3 regions of the Flavobacterium sp. CAU 1735 genome follow, and region 3 is predicted to be linked to each of the others. Evidence: riboswitches for the same ligand, from Rfam matches in the RefSeq annotation. Region 3 holds a riboswitch; each other region holds the start of a gene.

Region 1 (3,282 bases), on a different contig from region 3:
ACTGCGCACCCGGATGCCCTTTGGCCAAATCGGCGGCATGGGCGGCAATTTTATAGGTGATCACACCGTCTTTTACGTCTTTTTTGTTCGGTAATCCGAGGTGTTCTTTTGGGGTGACATAACACAGCATGGCGGTTCCATACCAACCAATCATCGCGGCACCAATAGCGGATGTAATATGATCATATCCTGGAGCGATATCGGTGGTCAATGGGCCTAAGGTATAGAATGGCGCTTCGGCACAATGTTCCAGTTGCTTGTCCATGTTTTCTTTGATCATGTGCATTGGCACGTGTCCCGGGCCTTCTATAAATACCTGTACATCGTGTTTCCAGGCAATTTTGGTTAGTTCGCCCAGGGTTTCCAGTTCGGCAAATTGTGCGGCATCATTCGCATCGGCGATCGATCCGGGACGTAGTCCGTCGCCAAGGGAAAAGGCAACGTCGTAGGCTTTCATGATGTCGCAGATTTCCTCGAAATGGGTGTACAGAAAGTTTTCTTTATGATGAAATAAACACCATTTGGCCATGATGGAACCACCTCTTGATACAATTCCGGTTACGCGATTTGCGGTTAGGTGAATATAACGCAGTAGTACGCCGGCATGAATGGTAAAGTAGGAAACACCTTGTTCGGCCTGTTCAATCAAAGTGTCTCTGAAAATTTCCCAGGTCAGGTCTTCGGCGATGCCTTTTACTTTTTCCAAGGCCTGATAAATCGGTACGGTACCAATCGGAACCGGGGAATTTCGGATAATCCATTCGCGGGTTTCGTGAATGTTTTTTCCGGTAGATAAGTCCATAATCGTATCGGCGCCCCAACGACACGCCCATACGGCTTTTTCGACTTCTTCTTCAATGCTCGAAGTCACGGCACTGTTCCCAATATTGGCGTTGATTTTAACCAAAAAGTTTCGGCCTACAATCATGGGTTCGCTTTCCGGATGGTTGATGTTGTTTGGAATAATCGCCCGACCTGCGGCAACTTCACTACGGACAAATTCCGGGGTGATGTGTTTTTTGGGGGTATTGGCTCCAAAACTCTCTCCGCTATGCTGCTGTTGCATGGCGGCCGTTTGTGCGTTTAGTTGTTCGATACGTTGGTTTTCGCGGATGGCGATATATTCCATTTCCGGAGTAATAATGCCTTTTTTAGCGTAGTGCAGCTGACTTACATTATGTCCCGTTTTGGCGCGTTTGGGTTGGTGTAGGTATTCAAAACGCAAATGATCCAGTTTCGGGTTGTTCAGACGTTCTTTCCCATAGTCGGAACTTACGGAATCTAAGATTTCAACATCGTTACGGTCAAGTATCCATTGTTCGCGTAGGCGTTCGAGTCCTTTGCGAACATCGATTGCTACGTTGGGATCGGTATATGGACCACTGGTATCGTAAACCGTTACCGGCGGATTGTGCTCGCTACCGCCATTACTCAGCTTGGTATCGTGTAAGGAAATTTCGCGCATGGCGACTTTAATCGGATGAATTTCACCCGAGATATAGACTTTCGTTGAATTCGGAAACGGTGTTCTTGAAATTTCGTGTTGGTTTTCGTTCATTTTATGTAGTGTTTAGCAAGTTATCATCCTCCCTGGGTTGCAGAAATGATCAGAATGTGATCGTTTTCGGTGATGTAATGGTTGGGCCATTCGGTTTTGGGAATAACCGTGTTGTTAATGGCAAGAGCAATACCGTTTTGCTTATCGGGAAGTTCGCGATATAGCAAATCCTGAACGGTTAGACCGTCGGGTACTGTTACGGGTTGATTGTTGATTGTGATTTCCATTCCTTAAAGTTGCGATATAGGTATACACTTTAGGAATGGCTACATAGAATGAAGTCATTGCACTTTTCCCTACGCCAGTATGAACTGGATCAGGTTCAAAGGGTAAAATCTCAGCCTATATGGTATATAGACACCCCTAAAGTGAAGCAAATGTAATGTTTAATTTGAAATGTAAATCCGGAAAGTACGGATTTAACATTCGGACAGGTGTGGGTTAGTTACGTTTCCAGCAGCTTTCAATATGATCGTTTACCATACCGGTAGCTTGCATATGCGCATAAACTACGGTTGATCCGACAAACTTAAAGCCTCGTTTTTTGAGGTCTTTACTGATCTGATCGGATAGGGGTGTAGTAGCCGGAATATCGCGCAAGGTTGTGCGGGTATTTACTATCGGTCCACCGCCGGTAAATCCCCAGATATACTTGGAAAAACTGCCAAATTCCTGTTGCACCTGCATAAAAGCCTGTGCATTGGAAACGGCTGCTCGGACTTTAAGTTTGTTGCGAATGATGCCCGGATTTTCCAGTAACTCCTGTATTTTTTCTTCGGTGTATTGCGCAACGATTTTATAATCGAATTGATCAAAGGCTTCACGGAAGTTTTCCCGTTTTCGTAAAATGGTAATCCAGCTTAAGCCGGCCTGAAAGGTTTCCAATATCAGAAATTCGAATAACTTCTGATCTTCGTAAACGGGTACGCCCCATTCTTCGTCGTGATATTTTTCGTATAGCGCATCGTTTTTGCACCATCCGCATCGTTCTTTAGTCTCCATCGGATATTGGGTCTTCTGATAAATATTTTTCGATTATATAGTGTCCTAAATAAATCATCGGCGTTAAGCAAATAGCGATGATCAATTTAAAAGTATAGCCGGTTGTGGCCATATTGATGTATTCGGCGGTGGTTATTTTACCGGTCATCCAGAAGGCGATACCGGAAACGATAAAGCTGTCGAATAACTGCGAAATTACGGTTGAACCGGTACTTCGGAGCCAGATCATCTTTTTTCCGGTTTTATTGCGTAAAAACCAGAATATGGATACGTCAATGAGCTGCGAAACGAGAAAGGCGATAATACTGGCGATCATAATCCAGACGCCTTGTCCGAATACCGTTTTAAATTGTTCGTCGGTTACGGTACTGATGCCTTTGGCGGCCGGAATTTGTATGGCTACGAAAAGGATTAGCAAACAATAGGCGATAAGTCCGGCGGTGATAAACGATAATTTTTTAACGCCATCACGGCCGAAATGCTCGTTGATCAAGTCGGTGGTGATAAATACCACAGGCCACGGAATAATTCCGATACTCATAATAAAAGGTCCTATCTGGATCAGTTTTCCACCGGTCAATTCGGCTACAACGGCATTGGCTATAAAGATCCCGGCTAAGATGATATAAACCAGGTCTCTTTTTGTTTTAAACATTTCAGGGTAGTGTTTTTGATATCTATCAAAGGTACTAATTTTGTGTATTATGGATAAAAAATATTTA
Region 2 (3,282 bases), on a different contig from region 3:
TCCTTCATAATCGTTACGATTGGGTTCCCGACTGGCTTTGGCATATGAAAAATAGAAACTGTTTTTAGGATTCAGCACATAATTCAATCCTCCTTTTGGATTAAAAAAGCGGAACGTATCGTCCACCAATCCGGTTTTAACCGCATTCGCTTTGTAATTTACGTTTCGATATTGTAAATCACCATACAAACTTAAGGCCGATGTAATATCGTAGGTGGCCTTTGCAAATACGTTGACATCGGTTTTAATTCCTTTGTCATCGTAAAAAAGCTGACCGTAATCGTAGGCTGCTTTTTCCTTTACCCATAACAATTTTCCAAAGTGACCGCCTTCAAATTTATTAGCACCACCGCCGATAACCATATCCAGTTTGTCATTTTTATAATTGGATGAAAATGTAAAACCGTAGAAATCGTTGTCCAGCCATTTTTGGTTGATCAGATCCGATCTGGAGATTGTTGTTCCGTTATCGACAAACGGCGTTAATCCAAATTCCGAGAACTTCCCACTTCGCTTATAGCTTTCATAATAACCTTTTCCTTTGGTATAATGCGCCGCCAGATTCGTCGACCAGTTATCGTTCCATTTTTCATTCCAGTGTAATTGGTAATGATCCTGATTAAAATTATCGGTTTGATTATCGTAGAACTTCACCTGACCGTTATCATCAAAATACAAACCGGAAATATTAAACCTCGGATTGTTATCCAACATATTTTCGTCCAAACCTAAATCTTTCAGTTCCATCCCATCCAAACCGTTCCAAGACTGGTATGTTTTTTCCGAACCTCCAAAAACCAATGCTTTGATCAAGGTTGTTTTCCCCACATAGGTACCCTGAAGGAAATATGATTTCAGATCGGAAGACGCCCGGTCGATATAACCATCGGAATTGATTTTCGACAAACGTCCAGCCAATTCGAATTTGTTATTCAACAATCCCGAGCTGAATTTTACCGTATGTTTCCGGGTGTTAAAACTTCCAAAGGAATTTGAGATTTCACCATTTCCTTTTTCCGAATAACCATCGGTTAGCATATTTAAACTGGCACCAAAAGCTCCGGCACCATTGGTTGATGTTCCGGCACCGCGTTGCAACTGCAAACTTTCGACCGATGAGGCAAAATCGGGCATGTTCACCCAGAAAGTTCCCTGAGATTCCGAGTCGTTATACGGAATTCCATTAATGGTTACATTCACACGGGTCGCATCGCTACCCCGCACCCGAATTCCGGTATAGCCTACGCCATTCCCAGCATCGGTTGTGGTTACCACCGACGGCAGGTAATTTATCAGGACAGGTATATCCTGACCAAGGTTTCGTTCGGATATTTGTTTTTTTCCGACATTACTAAACGTAACCGGCGTTTTGTCGGCAGCACGAACCGCCGATACCAATACTTCGTCCAGTTGTTTTGTTTTTGTAGAATCGGTTACGGTTTTTTCCTGTGCGAAAAGCACCACCGGCTGAAGACATAGTAACGCCACAACGGATTGTAATACTGTTTTCATTCGTAAAATGTTACGAATAAAAGGGGTAATTATTCTTTGATTAATAAAAAATGATGTTTCCACGACACACGAATACCCTACGGCATCTGTGATGTCTTATTCCCTAAACAGCATTACCTGTTCCAGGTTCATTGGGTATGATCTCAGCTCGATTGTCCGGTTTTGAATCCGGATATAAGCACCCCTTTGAGACAGGACAAAATTATAAAAAGAAATCGCATAAAATCAAATCCGGATAGAAAAAACACAAAAAAGAACGTTTTTTCCCTATTGCGATTACACAATTCCTAATTTATTCCATTCCGGGTTTCCGGCGCGATTCTTTTTTCTGTGCCTGAAATCGTTTGTTTTGAATCCGTTTTTTTACCGCCGCATGTGGAATACGGGTTGCTTTTCGTTCTTTTTCGACCTGCAAAGCCTGTTGCATCAGCGATAGAAAACGCGTTGTCACGATTTCTTTATTTTTAAGCTGGCTTCGACTTTCCCCGCAACTAAGCAACAAAACACCTTCTTTTGTTAGTCGGTTTTCAAGTTTCGCCATCAGGAGTGTTTTTTCATCATCGGTAAACGCTCCGGAACCTGCAACATCAAAAACCAGTTGTATTTTGGTCGCTACTTTATTTACATGCTGACCACCCGCACCACTACTTCTTACCGCCTTATAGCGTAATTCGGCAAATAGTATTTCTTTTTGCATATTATCGTGGCTGATGCGCCGGTTTTAATAAGTCGTTTACGGTTTTCACCGGATTAAAGGTCAGAAGCGGCACTTCGGCAAAAACCGTAATCCAGTTGGCCATCGCACCGTTCCATAAGCCCGGTAACTCATAGGCTTTAATATCTTTACAGCCTTTGGTTTTATTGACAATAAATCCGGTATTATGATCAACATAATTTTCCAGATTGAATTTTTCTCCTTTATAATCTTTTACACCACAAACCAAATCGACCGGATTAAAATGCGTCGATTCGCTTAGGATTAATGCCTGCTTTTTATTTTGAAGATCTATTTGTGACGATTCCACAATTTGCAACGAATGCATGCCTTCTTCACCCGTCACCCAAAACGGTCCGCCGCCCGGTTCTCCTTCATTTTTCACCATACCACACACCCGTATCGGTCGGTTTAAAAGCTGAAACAACTGACTCTTTTGGTTTTCGAATGTATATTTTGAAAAATTACGCGGTAAGACAACATTTAGTTCGCCGGTAGCAAAATCAATTATTTTTTGAACAATCGCCGGATCGGTTGTTGTTTCCAATACCTTTAGACTTTCGAAAATTTGTTCCTGTAGTCGTATCAGCAATCCACCTAATAATTTTTTATACCGAACTATCCCTTCAAAATGATTAAAACAAACATTATCGATATTTTTCACGAAAACAATATCGCTGGTCAGTCGGTTTAGATTCTGAATCAACGCCCCATGTCCGCCCGGTCGGAAGAAAAGCGAACCGTCTTCCAGTCGGAACGGATCATTATCAAGGCCAACCGCTAATGTATCCGTGGCTTTATCCTGAAAAGAATAGTCAACATCGACTGCATTTTCATTCGTCAAAACCACTTCTGAAAAACCTTCCAAATGTTCTTCCGAAACTGTAAAATGAATATGATGCTTACCCTCTACATTGGTGTATGCCTGTGCTTCTTTGAGATGCTTATAAATTGGCGTTGTGATCGCTTCTTTTTCCTGATGGAACGGCAATACGCCTTTCGGTTTATTCAGAAAATCGAATTTTGCCGGTGACAACATCGTTTCGATAAAACGG
Region 3 (3,282 bases):
TTGGACCGGTGAATTTGAAAATCAGGTTCGTGCCACACAACGTTTGAGTCAGGTTGTACCGATTAGTTTGATTGGAATCTTTGTGTTGCTATTTATTATGTTCGGAAATATAAAAGACTCCTTACTTGTATTAGCGAACGTTCCGTTTGCCGTAATCGGAGGTATCATTGCCTTACACCTTACCGGAATTAATTTTGGTATTTCGGCCGGAGTTGGATTTATTGCTCTTTTTGGTATCTGTATTCAAAACGGTGTAATTCTGATATCGGAATTCCATAAGAACCTCAAGGAAAAAATGGATCTCAACACTTCGATTATCGAAGCCGTAAAAATCAGAACCCGTCCGGTAGTGATGACCGCCTTAATGGCTTCCATCGGATTATTACCGGCGGCTACTTCAACCGGAATTGGTTCGGAATCTCAAAAACCGCTGGCCATTGTGATCATCGGTGGATTGATCACCGCTACCGTACTAACGTTATTGGTATTCCCGATTATATTCTGGGTATTTAACCGTAAAAAACATCAGCCAATAGACTGATTGTAAATAGCTTTTTATTTTTTATTTGTTATTTTGGTTATTTGGGAGAAGCCTCGTTATTTAACGAGGTTTTTCTTTTTTAACCCTTTTCTGCGGTTCAAAAAAATGATTTAACGGACCATTACCCTTTCCTATCGCAACATCGGCACCTTCCGATATTGCCCGGTGTACATACTGTTGCGCCAGACTAACGGCATCGGATAAGTTGTTCCCAAGTGCCAGATAACTCGCAATAGCCGCCGACAAGGTACAACCCGAACCGTGCATATTGTTTGTCTCTATTTTTTCGGAAGTATGGGTTGCTATCACACCTTGTTTATCAAACAAAAGTGAAGTCAGTACTGTAGTTGGCAAATGCCCGCCTTTTAGTAATAAATGCGGACAACCTTTTTGCATGATCATCGCTCCAGCGCTATGCATTTCCGCTACACTTGTAATTGGACTCCCTGTTAAAACGGCTGCTTCATCGAGATTGGGTGTGATCAGCGTCGCCAATGGAAACAGCTTGTCTACAATTTCGGTTATGGTTTCGGATTCAATCAAACGATGACCACTAGTAGCGACCATTACCGGGTCGAATACCACCGGAATGTCCGGATATTCTCGAAGTATAGCCGCAATAACGGCTACGAGTTCCTGTGTATGCACCATTCCAATTTTGATTGCATCCGGACGAATATCTTCCAGTATCGTTTGCAATTGCAAGGCTACGATTTCAGGCGGAATGCTATGAATCGCTTTTACACCACCCGTATTTTGCACCGGAAGTGCCGTTAACACCGATGTAGGATAACATCCTAATGCATTGATTGTATTGGTGTCGCCCTGGATTCCGGCTCCACCACTTCCATCGAATCCGGCTATGGTTAAAACTACCGGATAGGTATATTTTGTATTCATACTATTACTATTGCTTCCTTCCCGAATAATAATTCAGGTTATTCCGATTGTTACTAAAATGGCAATAGTTGTCCCGATAAAGACAAATAAAAGAAGATAAACTTTTCCCTACGCCGGTGTTAACCGGATCAGGTTCAAAGGGACTCTCTCAATTCTTTTCAGAATACCCCTAAAGCCGTAGTAAATGTAGTGAAAAATAGAATTGTTTTTGTTTTTTACAACCGACAGGTTTTAGAAACCTATCCGGTGTAACTATGATTTTGGTACTCATTCTGAGTGACAATACGCAAATACACTCAAAAGAATTTTTCTATTCTTTATTTCAGTTAAAACGTTTAAATTTAAAACGTTAACTTCTAGAACATACAAACGCTCCTCCGCTATTGGTTTTATTTCAAATAAAAGCATATAAGCTAAAATTGCATTGTAAATCAAATTTATTAATCTTTTAAAGTAAATTGAAAATGAAAAAAAAGAAGCAGAATTTAAGTTTGGAAGCCTTTAAAAACATGGCTTTTACGATACAAAGTGAGGAGGTACTCAAAACTATAAATGGTGGTTTGGAAAATTTATGGGATTGCCATGGTATTTGGGGAAAAGTTGGGAAAACGGCACGGGAATGGGGTGAATTTTTGGATAAGCATCCTAAATTGTAATTTTTTCAAGACTTAAAAATAGTATCTCTTTTATAAATCCTATAATCTTAGAGAAGTATGCTTATATTAAAACACTTTGTTTGGTTTGTTTTATTTCCTTCAAAAGAGATTATCACCTCAAATGGTATCAAGGATAAAATAAATAGCATACTATTTTTAATTCTTTTAAATTTTGTTTTTTTGCTATTTAGTTCCCTCTTAACGGTATACTTGTTACCTGATTTTCAATCTGCTTATCCTTCAGAACAAGGTGTCAAATGGCTCTTTTTATTTCCTATTATTATAGCTCCGCTCCGGGAAGAAATCCTCTTTCGACTTTACCTAAAATACAGCAGGTTTAATTTATCCTGCTTTTTAGGTATACTGACATTAGTGCTTACTTTACTGGTTTCTTCCGAAGTCATATTCGAAAATTGGCTACCAAATACGCTTGCTTTTTTATCAGGAGGTATGGTTTTTATTTGTTCTTTTATCTTTTTAAAAAAATACGATCACCTTTTCGATTATTTTTTTAAAAGACATGTCAGGCTCTTTGTTATTTTTAGTGTGATCACCTTTGGTTATCTGCATTTGCCAAACTTTAAAATTACCCGGGAAATTCTTTTTTTAAGTCCGCTTATATTGCTTCCGTATTTTATGGCCGGGTTTATTTTTAGTTATATCCGGTTGCACTTTGGTTTTATTTATAGTGTAATGACTCATATGATGATAAACCTTCTGGGAACCTCTATTTTAGTACTATTTCAGTAATTTAATTATTTACTGCTATGAACAATCCTATCTATAAAATAATTAAACCACTATTAATAGAGAACTCTTATGAACTCATCAATTCGGTAAAAATATTGCTCTTTAAAGAAAATCAATCCATTTTTGATTTGATCGATTTTAATGATGAAGCAATATACTGCGATCCTTTTATATTTATGTATATCAAAAACAGAGAGCAAGTTTTAGAGAATATCATTATTGGCTATGCAAAAAATAACATGGAAATTGAGATCACTACTGATGAATTTGGTAGAATTTATATTCCAAATGTTGGCTGGCTACATACTTCTTATAAGAAAACTCGTTTAAAATTACATGGAAAAGAGCTAAAACTATCAAAAAATGATCGCATGATTCATTTTAAACATGAACCGATATACCATATTGAAAACACTAAAATAGAGTTATTGAAAT

Evidence for each region. Region 3 has a riboswitch for thiamine pyrophosphate ahead of thiD (bifunctional hydroxymethylpyrimidine kinase/phosphomethylpyrimidine kinase). Riboswitches for the same ligand answer to the same signal wherever they lie in the genome.
Region 1: another riboswitch for thiamine pyrophosphate. It lies ahead of thiS (sulfur carrier protein ThiS); the one in region 3 lies ahead of thiD (bifunctional hydroxymethylpyrimidine kinase/phosphomethylpyrimidine kinase).
Region 2: another riboswitch for thiamine pyrophosphate. It lies ahead of AAFN64_RS15000 (TonB-dependent receptor); the one in region 3 lies ahead of thiD (bifunctional hydroxymethylpyrimidine kinase/phosphomethylpyrimidine kinase).

Annotation. Positions count from the first base shown of each region.
Region 1 covers NZ_JBDQQQ010000007.1:118,795-122,076, reverse strand. The annotation lists gene thiC (phosphomethylpyrimidine synthase ThiC) at 1-1,558, opposite strand, end outside; gene thiS (sulfur carrier protein ThiS) at 1,582-1,785, opposite strand; TPP riboswitch at 1,835-1,933, opposite strand; gene AAFN64_RS14920 (DNA-3-methyladenine glycosylase I) at 2,000-2,560, opposite strand; gene AAFN64_RS14915 (queuosine precursor transporter) at 2,550-3,215, opposite strand.
Region 2 covers NZ_JBDQQQ010000007.1:132,720-136,001, forward strand. The annotation lists gene AAFN64_RS15000 (TonB-dependent receptor) at 1-1,512, opposite strand, end outside; TPP riboswitch at 1,596-1,708, opposite strand; gene arfB (alternative ribosome rescue aminoacyl-tRNA hydrolase ArfB) at 1,805-2,209, opposite strand; gene AAFN64_RS15010 (DUF4301 family protein) at 2,211-3,282, opposite strand, start outside.
Region 3 covers NZ_JBDQQQ010000002.1:176,807-180,088, reverse strand. The annotation lists gene AAFN64_RS07940 (CusA/CzcA family heavy metal efflux RND transporter) at 1-541, shown strand, start outside; gene thiD (bifunctional hydroxymethylpyrimidine kinase/phosphomethylpyrimidine kinase) at 602-1,441, opposite strand; TPP riboswitch at 1,530-1,622, opposite strand; gene AAFN64_RS07930 (hypothetical protein) at 1,906-2,097, shown strand; gene AAFN64_RS07925 (CPBP family glutamic-type intramembrane protease) at 2,155-2,847, shown strand; gene AAFN64_RS07920 (hypothetical protein) at 2,865-3,282, shown strand, end outside.